Regions from separate parts of the Streptomyces sp. NPDC085931 genome, predicted to be linked through region 2. Evidence: predicted binding sites of a transcription regulator. Region 2 holds the regulator's gene; each other region holds the start of a gene.
What was found. The regulator HrcA, encoded in region 2, represses chaperone genes, less so after heat shock. The targets are predictions, from matches to a motif close to TTNGCACTCNGNNNNNCNGAGTGCNAA.
Positions count from the first base shown of each region.

Region 1: groL (chaperonin GroEL) is a predicted target of HrcA. The motif match lies at 943-969, and genes of this name have one in related genera.
Region 3: groES (co-chaperone GroES) is a predicted target of HrcA. The motif match lies at 1,691-1,717, and genes of this name have one in related genera.

Region 1 is NZ_JBITSK010000007.1:119,534-124,589, forward strand. Features, by position in the region: gene ACIGAN_RS16360 (ubiquitin-like small modifier protein 1) at 1-139, shown strand, start outside; gene ACIGAN_RS16365 (cold-shock protein) at 596-799, shown strand; gene groL (chaperonin GroEL) at 1,130-2,752, shown strand; gene ACIGAN_RS16375 (NADH:flavin oxidoreductase) at 2,912-4,063, shown strand; gene ACIGAN_RS16380 (carboxylesterase/lipase family protein) at 4,157-5,056, shown strand, end outside.
Region 2 is NZ_JBITSK010000018.1:145,393-150,448, forward strand. Features, by position in the region: gene ACIGAN_RS31210 (16S rRNA (uracil(1498)-N(3))-methyltransferase) at 1-343, opposite strand, end outside; gene ACIGAN_RS31215 (nitronate monooxygenase) at 340-1,428, opposite strand; gene dnaJ (molecular chaperone DnaJ) at 1,529-2,665, opposite strand; gene hrcA (heat-inducible transcriptional repressor HrcA) at 2,665-3,681, opposite strand; gene ACIGAN_RS31230 (MBL fold metallo-hydrolase) at 3,853-4,584, shown strand; gene ACIGAN_RS31235 (DUF3097 domain-containing protein) at 4,616-5,056, shown strand, end outside.
Region 3 is NZ_JBITSK010000024.1:78,041-83,096, reverse strand. Features, by position in the region: gene groL (chaperonin GroEL) at 1-1,120, opposite strand, end outside; gene groES (co-chaperone GroES) at 1,236-1,544, opposite strand; gene ACIGAN_RS34480 (polysaccharide deacetylase family protein) at 1,768-2,481, opposite strand; gene ACIGAN_RS34475 (polysaccharide deacetylase family protein) at 2,478-3,404, opposite strand; gene ACIGAN_RS34470 (class I SAM-dependent methyltransferase) at 3,524-4,684, shown strand; gene ACIGAN_RS34465 (RNA polymerase sigma factor) at 4,688-5,056, opposite strand, start outside.

The sequences.
Region 1 (5,056 bases), on a different contig from region 2:
GTTGGACGACCAGGGCAAGCTGCGCCGGTTCGTCAACGTGTACGTGAACGACGACGACGTGCGGTTCGAGCAGGGGCTGGAGACGGCCACCCCGGACGGTGCCGGCGTGTCGATCATCCCGGCCGTCGCCGGCGGCTGAACCCGCCCCGACCGGTCGACCGGCTTGATTGTTACCTGGAGTAATGCCGGTCACGGAGAGTTCATCGAATTGCCCCCACCGTGAGAGAAGCGGAGGGGGCAATTCTGTGTGATTGAGCGCGGTACAGTTGGGGAACGCGATCCCGATCCGCTGATCGGAACCCTGAATTCCTGCCGCGAGCCCGACAAGATGTAGCCAAAGTGTGCGCGTCTTTCGCGGCTTTTGCGCATTTTATGTGGCCCGACTTGCCCTGAATTCAGGCGAATTCTCCCCACATTCCGGACCCGGTGCGTCCAGAATTCTCGTCCGATTGACCTGTTGCAGACGGCAGTTGGACAGATACATTCAGCCGCGGTCGACGCGTTCCGGCGCACGCCCCCAACCGTGGGGGGTGAGGTCTGACCCGGGTCCGCGAAGTGTGGATCTGTGCAAGGGCCAGTAATAGGGGAGTTAGGCATGGCTCAGGGCACCGTCAAGTGGTTCAACGCGGAGAAGGGGTACGGCTTCATCGCGGTCGACGGTGGTGCGGATGTTTTCGTCCACTACAGCGCGATCCAGATGGACGGCTACCGCACCCTGGAAGAGGGCCAGCGGGTCGAGTTCGAGATCTCGCAGGGCCAGAAGGGCCCGCAGGCCGACATGGTTCGCGTCACCGCCTGAACGCGCACCACGACCAACGCGCAAGCGACCGGTCTTCTCAGAAGGGCCCGCACCCCTCGGGGTGCGGGCCCTTCGGCCTGTTCAGGGGGGTGCCGGCGGGTGTTCGCCGGGGGCTGACGGACCGGCCCGATCCCCGGGAGGCGCTTGCACTCGCCATGCCCGAGTGCTAATCATTGCGTTAGCACTCTGAAGGTGAGAGTGACAACGTAAGGACCGGGTCGGTGAGGCCGCGGACCAGGTGGGGCAAGGAACCACCGGTCGGAGGCCGTCCGTCGCGGGCGCGGGCGCGGTCCGAAGTAATCACCCCCAGTCCTGGAGGGACCACTTCACATGGCCAAGATCATCGCGTTCGACGAGGAGGCGCGGCGCGGCCTCGAGCGCGGCATGAACCAGCTCGCGGACGCCGTGAAGGTGACGCTCGGCCCCAAGGGCCGCAACGTCGTCCTCGAGAAGAAGTGGGGCGCGCCCACGATCACCAACGATGGTGTCTCCATCGCCAAGGAGATCGAGCTCGAGGACCCGTACGAGAAGATCGGCGCCGAGCTGGTCAAGGAAGTCGCCAAGAAGACGGACGACGTCGCCGGTGACGGTACGACCACGGCGACCGTTCTCGCCCAGGCCCTGGTGCGCGAGGGTCTGCGCAACGTGGCCGCCGGTGCCAACCCGATGGCCCTGAAGCGCGGTATCGAGAAGGCCGTCGAGGCCGTCTCCGCCGCCCTGCTGGAGCAGGCGAAGGACGTCGAGACCAAGGAGCAGATCGCCTCCACGGCCTCCATCTCCGCCGCCGACACCCAGATCGGCGAGCTCATCGCCGAGGCCATGGACAAGGTCGGCAAGGAAGGCGTCATCACCGTCGAGGAGTCCCAGACCTTCGGTCTGGAGCTGGAGCTCACCGAGGGTATGCGCTTCGACAAGGGCTACATCTCGGCGTACTTCGCCACCGACATGGAGCGTATGGAGGCCGTCCTCGACGACCCGTACATCCTGATCGCCAACTCCAAGATCTCCAACGTCAAGGACCTGCTCCCGCTCCTGGAGAAGGTCATGCAGTCGGGCAAGCCGCTGCTGATCATCGCCGAGGACGTCGAGGGCGAGGCCCTGTCGACCCTGGTCGTCAACAAGATCCGCGGCACCTTCAAGTCCGTCGCCGTCAAGGCCCCGGGCTTCGGCGACCGCCGCAAGGCGATGCTGCAGGACATCGGCATCCTCACCGGCGGCGAGGTGATCTCCGAGGAGGTCGGCCTCAAGCTGGAGAACGCCACGCTCGACCTGCTGGGCAAGGCCCGCAAGGTCGTCATCACCAAGGACGAGACCACCATCGTCGACGGTGCCGGCTCCGCCGAGCAGGTCCAGGGCCGGGTCAACCAGATCCGCGCCGAGATCGAGAACAGCGACTCGGACTACGACCGCGAGAAGCTGCAGGAGCGCCTGGCGAAGCTCGCCGGCGGTGTCGCGGTCATCAAGGCCGGTGCCGCCACCGAGGTGGAGCTCAAGGAGCGCAAGCACCGCATCGAGGACGCCGTGCGCAACGCCAAGGCGGCCGTCGAGGAGGGCATCGTCGCCGGTGGTGGCGTGGCCCTGCTGCAGGCCTCCCAGGTCTTCGAGAAGCTGGAGCTCGAGGGTGACGAGGCGACCGGCGCCAACGCCGTGAAGCTCGCGCTGGAGGCCCCGCTGAAGCAGATCGCCGTCAACGGTGGTCTCGAGGGCGGCGTCGTCGTGGAGAAGGTCCGCAACCTCCAGGTCGGCCACGGCCTGAACGCCGCGACCGGTGAGTACGTCGACATGATCGCCGAGGGCATCATCGACCCGGCGAAGGTGACCCGCTCTGCCCTGCAGAACGCCGCCTCCATCGCCGCGCTGTTCCTCACCACCGAGGCCGTCATCGCCGACAAGCCGGAGAAGGCCGCCGCGCCCGCCGGCGGCGGCATGCCGGGCGGTGACATGGACTTCTGATCGACTCCGTCGGTCAACGTCCTTTCGGAGGGCGGTACTTCCTGCTCCGGCAGGGGGTGCCGCCCTTCGGCGTGTGCGGGATCACACAGGGCACGGGATGGCGGCGGCGGGCCGTGTGGTTGAACCTGAGGTCTCATGCGCATGCACATACTGCCTGGTATGCGCATCCTGTCCGGTATCCGAAGGAGCCCCCACGTGACCGTCGCCTCCCGCGCCGCCGAGATCCTGTCCAGGCCCGTCACCCTGGGCGGGCTGACCGTCCCCAACCGGATCGCCATGGCGCCGATGACGCGCATGTTCTCCCCGGGCGGTGTGCCCGGCGAGGACGTCGTCTCCTACTACGCGCGCCGCGCCGCCGCCGGGGTCGGCCTGATCGTCACCGAGGGCACCTACGTCGGGCACGAGTCGGCCGGGCAGAGCGACCGCGTGCCGCGCTTCCACGGGGAGGAGCAGCTCGCGGGCTGGGCGAAGGTCGCCGAGGCGGTGCACGCCGCGGGCGGCAGGATCGTGCCGCAGCTGTGGCACATCGGCATGGTCCGCAAGCAGGGCGACCCGCCCGTCGCCGACGCCCCGGCCGTCGGCCCCTCCGGCATCCGCACGGACGGCACCGAGGGCACCGGCAAGATCATGACGCAGGCCGACATCGACGCCGTCGTCGGAGCCTTCGCCGAGGCCGCCGCGGCCGCCGAGCGCATCGGCTTCGACGGTGTGGAACTGCACGGCGCCCACGGCTACCTGCTCGACCAGTTCCTGTGGGAGGGCACCAACCGCCGCACCGACGCCTACGGCGGTGACCGCGTCGCCCGCGCCCGGTTCGCGGCGGAGATCGTCGCGGCCGTCCGCGAGGCCGTCTCCCCCGGCTTCCCCGTGATCTTCCGCTACTCGCAGTGGAAGCAGGACGCCTACGACGCCCGCCTCGCCGAGACCCCGGAGGAGCTGGAGTCCATCCTCACCCCGCTGGCCGCCGCCGGAGTCGACGCCTTCCACGCCTCCACCCGCCGCTACTGGGTGCCCGAGTTCGACGACTCCGACCTGAACCTCGCCGGCTGGACCAAGAAGCTCACCGGCAAGCCCGCCATCACCGTCGGCTCGGTCGGCCTGAACGGCGACTTCATCAAGGCCTTCCAGGGTGAGGGCGCCGAGGTCGGCGACCTGGACAACCTCCTGGACCGCTTCGAGCGCGACGAGTTCGACATGGTCGCCGTCGGCCGCGCCCTGCTGCAGGACCCGCAGTGGGCGCGGAAGGTCCTGTCGGGCCGTTTCGACGAGCTGGCCCCGTACGACGCGGCGGCGCTGAAGACCCTCAGCTGACCCGAGGGCTCCGCACGGGTGCCTGGATCCGGTCGCCCCGGTCGAGGAAACTGGCCGAACGCCTGATCGCCGGCACCCGTGAGGAGACCCCAGATGACGACGACCGAGTCCCGCCCGCCCGCGGACGGCCCGTCCGAGCTGCCCGGGCCGGTGGTGCGCACCACCGCCGGCGCGGTGCGCGGACGGTGTGCGGAGGGGCTCGCGGTCTTCCGCGGCATCCCCTTCGCCGCACCGCCGGTGGGCGAGGCCCGCTTCCAGGCGCCGCGCCCGGCCCGGCCCTGGGACGGCATACGGGAGGCCTACGCCTTCGGGCCGCCGCCCCCGCAGGACCTCGGCCTGATGGGCGGCCCGGGCCTGTTCGACGTGCCGCAGGGCGACGACTGGCTCACGGTCAACGTCTGGACCCCCGCCCCCGACCCGGCGGCCCGCCGCCCGGTGATGGTCTGGATCTACGGCGGTGCCTACAAGCTCGGCCACGCCGGCAGCCCCGGCTACGACGCCCGGCACATAGCCGCCGACGGCGATGTCGTGGTCGTCACCTTCAACTACCGCGTCGGCATGGAGGGGTTCGCGCACATCGAGGGGGCGCCCGCCAACCGCGGACTGCTCGACCAGGTGGCCGCGCTTCAGTGGGTGCGCGACAACATCGGCGCGTTCGGCGGCGACCCGGAGCAGGTCACGGTCTTCGGTGAGTCGGCGGGCGCGGGGTCGGTGGCCGCGCTGCTGGTGATGGACCGGGCGGCCGGGCTGTTCCGGCGGGCGATCGCGCAGAGCGTGCCGGGGCCGTTCTTCTCCGCCGCGCTGGCCCGGGACATCGGCACCGCCCTCGCCGCCGAGGTGGGCCTGCGCCCCACGGTCGCCGACCTGTCGTCGGTGGACCCGCGCCGGCTGACGTCGGCGGGGGAGGCGCTGGGCCCGAAGATGCCGCGGTATCTCGACCGCTGGGGCCGGGCGGCGCCCACGGTGACGCCCTTCTCCCCGGTGGTCGACGGT
Region 2 (5,056 bases):
GGGCCGCCGCCCACGGCACGACGGCGTCGACGCCGACCTCGGTCATGGTCTCGACGGCCAGCTCCCCCCGGTCGCCCTTGGGCAGCGCCTGCACGACGGTCACCCGCGGCTGCTCCGGCGGCTCCTCGCTCACCGAGTCCAGCTGGACGATCAGCCGGTCCTTGCCCTCGGTGCCGAGCACCACGCAGTCCGCCCAGCGCCCGGCCCCGTCGGTGAGGATCACGTCCTCCCCGGCCCGCAGCCGCTTCACGGAGACGGCGTGGCGCCCTTCCGGACCGTCGAGGACGTACCGGCCGCCGCCGCCCGCGTCGAAGTGCTCGACGACGAACACCGGCGCGGTCATCGCAGGCCTCCGCCCGGGACGGCCCCGCCCGACAACGCTGTCCTGGCGGCGGCGAGTTCACCGGCCAGGACCTCCGTGAGCCGCCCGGCGGGCAGGTCGCGCGCCAGCCGGTGGCCCTGCCCGGCCCACAGCGCCATGCCCTGCGCGTCCCCGGCCTTGGCGGCGGCCTTGCGCAGCGGCGAGGTGAGGTGGTGGATCTCGGGGTAGGCGGCGGGCGCGTAGGGGCCGTGCTCGCGCAGGAAGCGGTTGACGAGCCCGCGGGCCGGGCGGCCCGAGAAGGCCCGGGTCAGTTCCGTGCGCACGAAGAGGGGGTTGGTCAGCGCCTGCTTGTGCAGGGCGTGCGCGCCGGACTCGTGTGTGGCGAGGAAGGCCGTGCCCAGCTGGGCCGCGGCGGCGCCGGCCGCGAGAACCGCGGCGATCTGGCCGCCGCGCATGATGCCGCCGGCGGCGATGATCGGGATGCCGACGGCCTCCCGGACCTGCGCGACCAGGGTCAGCAGGCCGAGCCCGGAACCGTCCGTCTCGGGGACGTCCCGGTGGGTGCCCTGGTGGCCGCCGGCCTCGACGCCCTGCGCGATGACGGCGTCCGCGCCGGCCCGCTCGACGGCCCGGGCCTCGTCGGGGGTGGTGGCGGTGGCCAGGACGAACGTGCCGACGCGGTGCAGGGCGTCGATCACCTCGCGGTGCGGGACGCCGAAGTGGAACGACACCACCGGCACGGGGTTGTCGCGCAGCACCGCGAGCTTGGTCTCGTAGCCGTCGTCCCGGCCGCTCTCCGGATCGCCCAGCTCGGCCTCGTACCAGGTGGCCTCGCCGGCCAGCTGGTGGGCGTAGACGTCGACGGCGGCGGGGTCGGCGTACTCGGGCTGCGGCATGAAGAGGTTGACCCCGAAGGGGCGGCCGGTGAGGCTCCTCAGCTGTTTGATCTCCTGGTACATCCCGTCGGCGGTCTTGTACCCGGCGGCGAGGAACCCGAGCCCGCCCGCTTCGCACACGGCGGCGGCGAGCTTCGGCACGGAGACGCCGCCCGCCATGGGGGCCTGCACGATCGGGAGCGGGAAGAGATCGGTCAGTGCGGAGGACATGACCGCATGTTGTCACGTCCTCCGGACAACTCCGAAACCGGCCCGCCGCCTGGCACAGACCAGAGGAACTACCCGTTCCGCGCCCTCGGAGCCCGCCGCGTCAGCGGCCGTTGAAGGCGTCCTTCAGCCGCGAGAACAAGCCCTGCTGGCCCGGCTGGAACTGGCCCGTGGGGCGTTCCTCACCGCGCAGCTTGGACAGTTCGCGCAGCAGGCGCTCCTGCTCGGGGTCGAGCTTGGTCGGGGTCTGGACCTCGACGTGGACGATGAGGTCGCCGCGTCCGCCGCCGCGCAGGTGCGTGACGCCCCGGCCGTGCAGCGGGATCGACTGGCCGGACTGGGTGCCCGGGCGGATGTCGACCTCCTCCAGGCCGTCGAGCGTCTCCAGCGGCACCTTCGTGCCGAGGGCCGCCGCCGTCATCGGGAGCGTGACCGTGCAGTGCAGGTCGTCGCCGCGGCGCTGGAACTGCGCGTGCGGCAGCTCGTGGATCTCGACGTAGAGGTCACCGGCCGGACCGCCGCCGGGGCCGACCTCGCCCTCGCCGGCGAGCTGGATGCGCGTGCCGTTGTCGACGCCGGCCGGGATCTTCACCGTGAGCGTCCGGCGGGACCGCACCCGGCCGTCGCCCGCGCACTCGGGGCACGGCGTCGGGACGACCGTGCCGAAGCCCTGGCACTGCGGGCAGGGGCGGGACGTCATGACCTGGCCCAGGAAGGACCGGGTCACCTGCGAGACCTCACCGCGGCCGCGGCACATGTCACACGTCTGCGCGGACGTGCCCGGGGCGGCGCCCTCGCCGTTGCAGGTGTTGCAGACGACGGCCGTGTCGACCTGGATGTCCTTCGTCGTGCCGAAGGCCGCCTCGTCCAGCTCCACCTCGATACGGATCATGGCGTCCTGGCCGCGGCGGGTGCGCGAGCGCGGTCCGCGCTGCGACGCCGTGCCGAAGAAGGCGTCCATGATGTCCGAGAAGTTGCCGAAGCCGCCGGCTCCGAAGCCGCCCGCGCCGGCGCCGCCGGACTGCGAGAGCGGGTCGCCGCCGAGGTCGTAGACCTGCTTCTTCTGCGGGTCCGAGAGCACCTCGTAGGCGGCGTTGATCTCCTTGAACCGCTCCTGGGTCTTCGGATCGGGGTTGACGTCCGGGTGCAGCTCGCGGGCGAGCCGCCGGAAGGCCTTCTTGATCTCTTCCTGCGACGCGTCGCGGCGCACGCCGAGTACGGCGTAGTAGTCCGTGGCCACTACGACTCCGCCAGGATCTGTCCGACGTACCGTGCCACTGCGCGTACCGCTCCCATCGTTCCCGGGTAGTCCATGCGGGTCGGTCCGACCACGCCGAGCTTGGCGACTGCCTCGCCGCCCGAACCGTAGCCGACCGACACGACGGACGTGGAGTTGAGTCCTTCGTGGGCGTTCTCGTGACCGATACGGACGGTCACGCCCGGATCCTTCGCCTCGCCGAGCAGCTTGAGGAGCACGACCTGCTCCTCGAGCGCCTCCAGCACCGGCCGGATCGTGAGGGGGAAGTCATGACCGAAGCGGGTCAGATTGGCGGTGCCGCCGATCATCAGCCGCTCCTCGTTCTCCTCGACGAGCGTCTCCAGGAGTGTGGAGAGCACCGTGGAGACCGTACCCCGGTCCTCGTGCTCGAAAGCCTCCGGGAGATCTTCCACCAGACTCGGCACATCCGCGAAACGGCGGTTGGCCACCCGGCTGTTGAGGCGCGCGCGCAGATCCGCGAGCGAGGCCTCGCCGAAGGGCGACGGGCAGTCGACCACCCGCTGCTCCACCCGCCCGGTGTCCGTGATCAGCACCAGCATCACCCGCGCGGGCGCCAGGGAGAGCAACTCCACGTGCCGCACGGTGGAGCGGGTCAGCGACGGGTACTGCACGACGGCGACCTGGCGGGTGAGCTGCGCGAGCAGCCGTACCGTGCGCGCCACGACGTCGTCGAGGTCGACGGCGCCCTCCAGGAAGTTCTGGATCGCGCGCCGCTCGGGGGCGGTCATGGGCTTGACGCCGGCGAGCTTGTCCACGAACAGGCGGTAGCCCTTGTCGGTGGGGATGCGCCCCGCGCTGGTGTGCGGCTGGGCGATGTATCCCTCGTCCTCCAGGGCCGCCATGTCGTTGCGGACGGTCGCCGGGGAGACGCCGAGGTTGTGCCGCTCGGTGAGGGCCTTGGAGCCGACCGGCTCCTCGGTGCCGACGTAGTCCTGGACGATGGCGCGCAGCACCTGAAGCCTGCGTTCACTGAGCATCGCGCACACCTCCAGAAGTCGTCCGCCGGTTGCCCGCCGTTCACGGCCTGGCACTCTGCGCGTGCGAGTGCCAATGTTCCCCGGCCCAGTGTACGGCGGTGGGGTACGCCTCCGGCAAGGCTGGTCGTGCGGCGTCGTGCCCCGGGCGGGCCGCACCGCTAGCGTCGCCGTATGACGGTGACTTGGGAAGAGGCCGGGTGGGAGCGCCTGGCCGCCGGGGTGGGCCGGTGCCGGCTGCCGGTGTGGGACTGCACGGCGGGGCTGGTCGCCGGCGCCGGCGCCGTCCTGGTGATCGACGCCGGATCGAGCCCGGCCGAGGGCGCGCGGGTGCGCGCGCAGGCGCGGTCGCTCACCGGTCGCCGTGTGACACATCTCGCGCTGACCCATCCGCACTTCGACCATGTCTTCGGAGCGGCGGCGTTCACGGACGCGGAGGTGTTCGGCGCGGTCGGCGTGGACGCGGTGCTGACCCGGGCGCGGGACCGCGCGGAGCTGTGCGCGGACGCGGTGCGCAACGGCCTGGCGGAGACCGTCGCGCGCGAGTCGGCGGACCGGCTGGTCCCGCCCCGCCACCTGGTCTCCGGCGAGTGGACCCTCGACCTGGGCGGCGGGCGGCAGGTGCTGCTGGCGAACGTCGGCCCGGGCCACACCGGGCACGACCTGGCGGTGCTGGTGCCGGGCAATCCGGAGGTGGTGTTCTGCGGTGACCTCGTCGAGGAGTCGGGCGAGCCGCAGGCGGGCCCGGACGCGGTGCCGGCGCGGTGGCCGGCCGCGCTGGACCGGCTGCTCGCGCTGGGCGGCGAGGACGCGCTGTACGTGCCCGGTCACGGAGCGGTGGTGGACGCGGCGTTCGTCCGGGCCCAGCGGGACGCGCTGGCGGCGCGTTTCGGCGTGTCGTCGTGACCGTCCGGCGGCTTTCCCTATCGTCATGCGAATGCGCCAGTACTCGACCGATCTGACCCCGCCGTGGAAGAAGCCCAAGCCGGTCCCCGAGGTCCCGGCGGAACCGGGCCTGGTCGTCGAGGAGCCCGGCAGCGGCTTCTGCGGGGCGGTCGTCCGCTGCGAGGCCGGCACGGTGACGCTGGAGGACCGCTTCGGCAAGCACCGCGTGTTCGCGCTGGAGCCGCGCGGCTTCCTGCTGGAGGGCAGGGTGGTGACCCTGGTCCGCCCCGCGTCCGGCGCCCCGGCGCGCCCCGCCCGTACGGCGTCCGGTTCGGTGGCGGTGCCCGGCGCACGCGCGCGCGTGGCCCGCGCCGGCCGCATCTACGTGGAGGGCCGGCACGACGCCGAGCTGGTCGAGAAGGTGTGGGGCGACGACCTGCGCATCGAGGGCGTGGTGGTGGAGTACCTGGAGGGCGTGGACGACCTCCCGTCG
Region 3 (5,056 bases), on a different contig from region 2:
CGGCCAGCTTCGCGAGGCGCTCCTGGAGCTTCTCGCGGTCCCAGTCGGAGTCCGTGGTCTCGATCTCGGCCTTGATCTGGGCGACGCGGCCCTGCACGTCGTCCTTGCTGCCGGCACCGTCGACGATCGTGGTGTCGTCCTTGGTGACGGTGACGCGGCGGGCGGAGCCGAGGACGTCCAGGCCGACCTGGTCGAGCTTGAGGCCGACCTCCTCGGAGACGACCGTGGCGCCCGTGAGGACGGCCATGTCCTGCAGCATCGCCTTGCGGCGGTCGCCGAAGCCGGGGGCCTTCACCGCGACGGCGTTGAACGTGCCGCGGATCTTGTTGACGACCAGGGTCGACAGGGCCTCGCCCTCGACGTCCTCGGCGATGATCAGCAGCGGCTTGGAGGCGTTGGCCTGGATGACCTTCTCCAGCAGCGGCAGCAGGTCCGCGATGGCGGAGATCTTGCCCTGCGTGATGAGGATGTACGGGTCGTCCAGGACGGCTTCCATGCGCTCCTGGTCCGTCACGAAGTACGGCGACAGGTAGCCCTTGTCGAAGGCCATGCCCTCGGTGAAGTCCAGCTCGAGACCGAAGGTGTTGGACTCCTCGACGGTGATGACACCGTCCTTGCCGACCTTGTCCATCGCCTCGGCGATGAGCTCGCCGACCTGCTGGTCCTGGGCGGACAGCGCGGCGACGGCGGCGATGTCGGACTTCTCGTCGATCGGGCGGGCCGAGGCGAGCAGGTCCTCGGAGACGGCCTTGACGGCGGCGTCGATGCCCTTCTTCAGGGCGGCCGGGGAGGCGCCGGCGGCGACGTTCTTCAGGCCCTCGCGCACGAGCGCCTGGGCGAGCACGGTCGCGGTGGTCGTACCGTCACCCGCGATGTCGTTGGTCTTGGTCGCCACCTCCTTGACCAGCTGGGCACCGAGGTTCTCGTACGGGTCCTCGATCTCGACCTCGCGGGCGATCGTGACACCGTCGTTGGTGATGGTGGGGGCGCCGAACTTCTTGTCGATGACGACGTTGCGGCCCTTGGGGCCGATCGTCACCTTGACCGTGTCGGCAAGCTTGTTGACGCCGCGCTCGAGGGCGCGACGGGCGTCCTCGTCGAACTTCAGGATCTTCGCCATGGGAGCGTGAGCCCTCTTCCGGAATGTGGGATAACGGCAACTGCGCCCCGGGCGCCCGGCTTCTTAGCGATCGCGGGGGCCAGGGGCGCAGTCAAAGCAAGGTGCTTGCGGTGAATTACTTCTCGATGATCGCGAGCACGTCGCGGGCCGAGAGGACGAGGTACTCCTCGCCGTTGTACTTCACCTCGGTGCCGCCGTACTTGCTGTAGAGCACGACGTCGCCGACGGAAACGTCGAGCGGAAGACGGTTGCCGTCCTCGAAGCGGCCCGGGCCCACGGCCAGGACGACGCCCTCCTGGGGCTTCTCCTTGGCGGTGTCCGGGATGACCAGGCCAGAGGCGGTGGTCTGCTCGGCGTCGAGCGGCTGGACCACGATGCGGTCCTCGAGCGGCTTGATGGCAACCTTGGAGCTGGTGGTCGTCACGATCCGACCTCCCCCTTCGGAGATCTCACGGGGTTAACTGTCTGAGGTGGCGACCAGGTGGATCCGTCGTCGCGGGTGCCGGACCTGCCCGTCGCTGTGTTGGCACTCTCCTGTGTCGAGTGCCAGAGCCGAGACTATGACCGTGATTAGCACTCGGTCAAGCGGACTGCTAATCCACCGCGGCGCGTCGGCCAGGAGTTTCCGTCCGTGAGGTCCGCCGCGCCTACAGGTGGTCCTCCAGCCGCCCCACCCGCAGGCCCTTCCCCTCGATCTCCCGCAGCAACCCCGCCGTCCGTTCCGTCAGGGTCAGGGAGGCGTCCCCCGACGGCACCGACACGATGTCGCCGGCGCGCAGCCCGGGCTCGCCGCGGGTGAACGTCAGGTCGCCGTCGGCGCCCAGGGACGCGCGCCACAGCACGACCGCCGTGATGCCGCAGTCGGCGGCGGCGCGCAGGGTCGTGGTGTCGTAGGTGCCGTAGGGCGGGCGGAAGAGGCGGGGGCGGATGCCGAAGCGGGCGTGGAGCTTGTGCTGCTGGCCGCAGATCTCGGCGCGCTGGCCGGCGTAGGGCAGGCCGCGCAGGGCCGGGTGGTCCAGGGTGTGGTTCTGCAGGGACGCGCCGACCGCGCGCAGCCGGGCGAAGTGGCCGTAGCCGGGGCCCACGACGCTGTCGGTGAGGAACATGCTGACCGGCAGGCGCCGGGCGCGGACCAGGGCGACGAAGCGGGGGTCGCGTTCGGCGCCGTCGTCGTAGGTGAGGAAGACGACCGGGTCGCGGGTGGGGACGCGGTCGACGACGGGTGGCAGGCGGCGGGCGGCCGGGGCCGGGTCCCGGGCCCGGTCGTCGGCGGCGGCGGGCGGCCGCTCCCCCGCCGGGTCCGCGCAGCCGGCCGACAGGACCAGCAGCGCGCAGAGCAGGGCGGCGGCCGGCCGCCTCACAGGTAGTCCTCCAGCCGCCCCACCGCGTAGCCCTCGGCCGTGACCTTGTTCAAGAAGCGGCGGATCATGTCCGGCATGGTGCCCTTCCACTCCGCGGGGCCCCGGAAGTGCGTGAGGACGATGTCGCCCGGGCGCAGTTCGCGGTCCGCCTCGCGGTACTCCCAGCGGTCGGCGAAGACCTCCTCGTTCCAGAGCGGCACGTGGGTGATCCCGCAGGCCTTGGCGGCGCGCAGGGTCGCGCGGTTGTAGCTGCCGTAGGGCGGGCGGAAGAGGGCGGGGCGCTTGCCGAAGCGCTTCTGCATATAGCGCTGCATGCCGCAGATCTCGCGCTTCTGGGCGCGGTAGGACAGGCCGGGCAGATAGGGGTGGTGCAGGGTGTGGTTGTTCAGCACCACGCCTCTGGCCTGCATCTTCTTGAAGTAGCGGGGGTCGTCCTTGACCAGGTAGCCGCTGAGGAACGCGGTGTAGGGGACGTCCAGGTCGCTCATCATCCGCAGGAACGTGCGGTCCTTCTCGGCGCCGTCGTCGATGGTGAGGAAGACGACCTTGTCCCGGGTGGGGATCCGGGTGAAGACGGGTGGGAGACCGGACCGCCGGTGGCCGGCCACCTGGAAGCCCTTGCGGGTCTTGATCCTGGGCTTGCGCTCGGGGGCCGGCGGGGCGGCCAGCGGAACCCTCTTCAGCTCCCAGCGGTGCGCGGCGGCGACCCGGGCGGCGTGCGCGGCGCGCAGTTTGGAGGCGTAGGAGTCGAGTGCGCGGGCCGGGGGCGCGTCGAGGGGCTGCTGTCCGCCGGCCGGGGTGACCTGGTCGCTGCCCCCGCCCTGCGCACAGCCCGAGGCGATGGCGGCGAGGGCGAGCACGGCCAGGCCGATCCGTGCACCGCCAAAGGCCCGGCTTTTGTCATCTTGTACGACTGCTCGCATGGTGCCGGATCCTCGCAGCCCGCCCGGGCGACCCCGCCCCGACACAGCGACCGCCGCACCCGCGTCCCCCGACCGGCCCACACACACCGCCCCGTCACGCCGTGCCCGACAATGACCGGGTGAACGACCTCGCCCTCCTCCTCACCCCCGAAGGCCGCGCCCTCCTCGACGAGGTGCGCGACACCGACCCGGCGCGGGAGCTGGCCGTCGCGACCCGGCTGCGGCGCGAGCACCCCGCCGAGCTGGTCTCGGCGGCGCTCGGGCAGGCGCGGCTGCGGCAGCGGGCGGCGGTGAAGTTCGGCGCCGAGGACGCGGGGCGGATGTTCTTCACGCCGAACGGGGTGGAGCAGTCGACGCGGGCGAGCGTGGCGGCCTACCGGGCGCGGCGCCTGGCCGACTCGGGTGTGACCTCGGTGGCCGACCTGTGCTGCGGCATCGGCGGCGACGCCATCGCGCTGGCCCGCGCCGGGATCCGGGTGCTGGCCGTGGACCGCGACCCGCTCACGGCCGCGGCGGCCCGGGCGAACGCCGGCGCGCTGGGGCTGGCGGACCTGATCGAGGTCCGGGAGGCGGACGTCACGCAGGTGGACACGGCCGGTTACGACGCCGTCTTCGTCGACCCGGCGCGGCGCGGCGGGCGGGGCCGGGTCTTCGACCCCGAGGCCTACTCGCCCCCGCTGTCCTGGGCGGTGTCGGCCGCGCGCCGGGCCCCGCACGCGGCGCTGAAGGTCGCCCCGGGCATCCCGCACGAGGCGGTCCCGGAGGAGGCCGAGGCCGAGTGGATCTCCGACGGCGGGGACGTGAAGGAGGCGGTGCTGTGGTTCGGCACCGAGCCGGGCGCCGTCCGGGCCACCCTGCTGCCGGGCCCCCGCACCCTGCTCTCCCGCGGCCTGCCCGACCCCGGTGTCCGCCCGCCCGGCCGCTATCTCTACGAGCCCGACGGCGCCGTCATCCGCGCCCATCTGGTGGCCGAGGTCGCCGACCGGGTGGGCGGCGGCCTCCTCGACGCGACCATCGCGTACGTCACGGCCGACACCCTGCGGCCGACGCCGTACGCCACCGCCTACGAGATCACCGACCATCTGCCCTTCAACGTCAAGAGGCTGAAGGCCCTGCTGCGGGAGCGCGAGGTCGGCACGCTGACGGTGAAGAAGCGGGGCTCGGCGGTCGAGCCGGAGGAACTGCGCAGGAAGGTCAAGCCGCAGGGTCCGCACGCGGCGACGGTGTTCCTGACCCGGGTCGCCGGGGCCCCGGCCATGCTGATCGGGCACCCGGCCTGACGGTCAGGACTGCTCCGCCGCCCGCCGCAGCAGCAGCGCCCGCTCCCGTGCGTTGCGGGTGAGGTCTGCCGCCCGCTCGAATTCCGTCCGGGCCTCGGCGGCCCGGCCGAGGCGGGCCAGCAGGTCGCCGCGGACGCTGGGCAGCAGGTGGTAGTCGCGCAGGGCCGGGTCGGCGGCGAGGGCGTCGACCAGGGGCAGGGCGGCGCCGGGCCCCTCGGACATCGAGACGGCCACCGCCCGGTTCAGCTCCACGACCGGCGACGGGGAGCGGGCGGCCAGCAGCCCGTAGAGGGTGGCGATGCGCCCCCAGTCGGTCTCCTCGTAGGTGTGGGCGTGCGCGTGGCAGGCGGCGATGGCGGCCTGCAGGGTGTA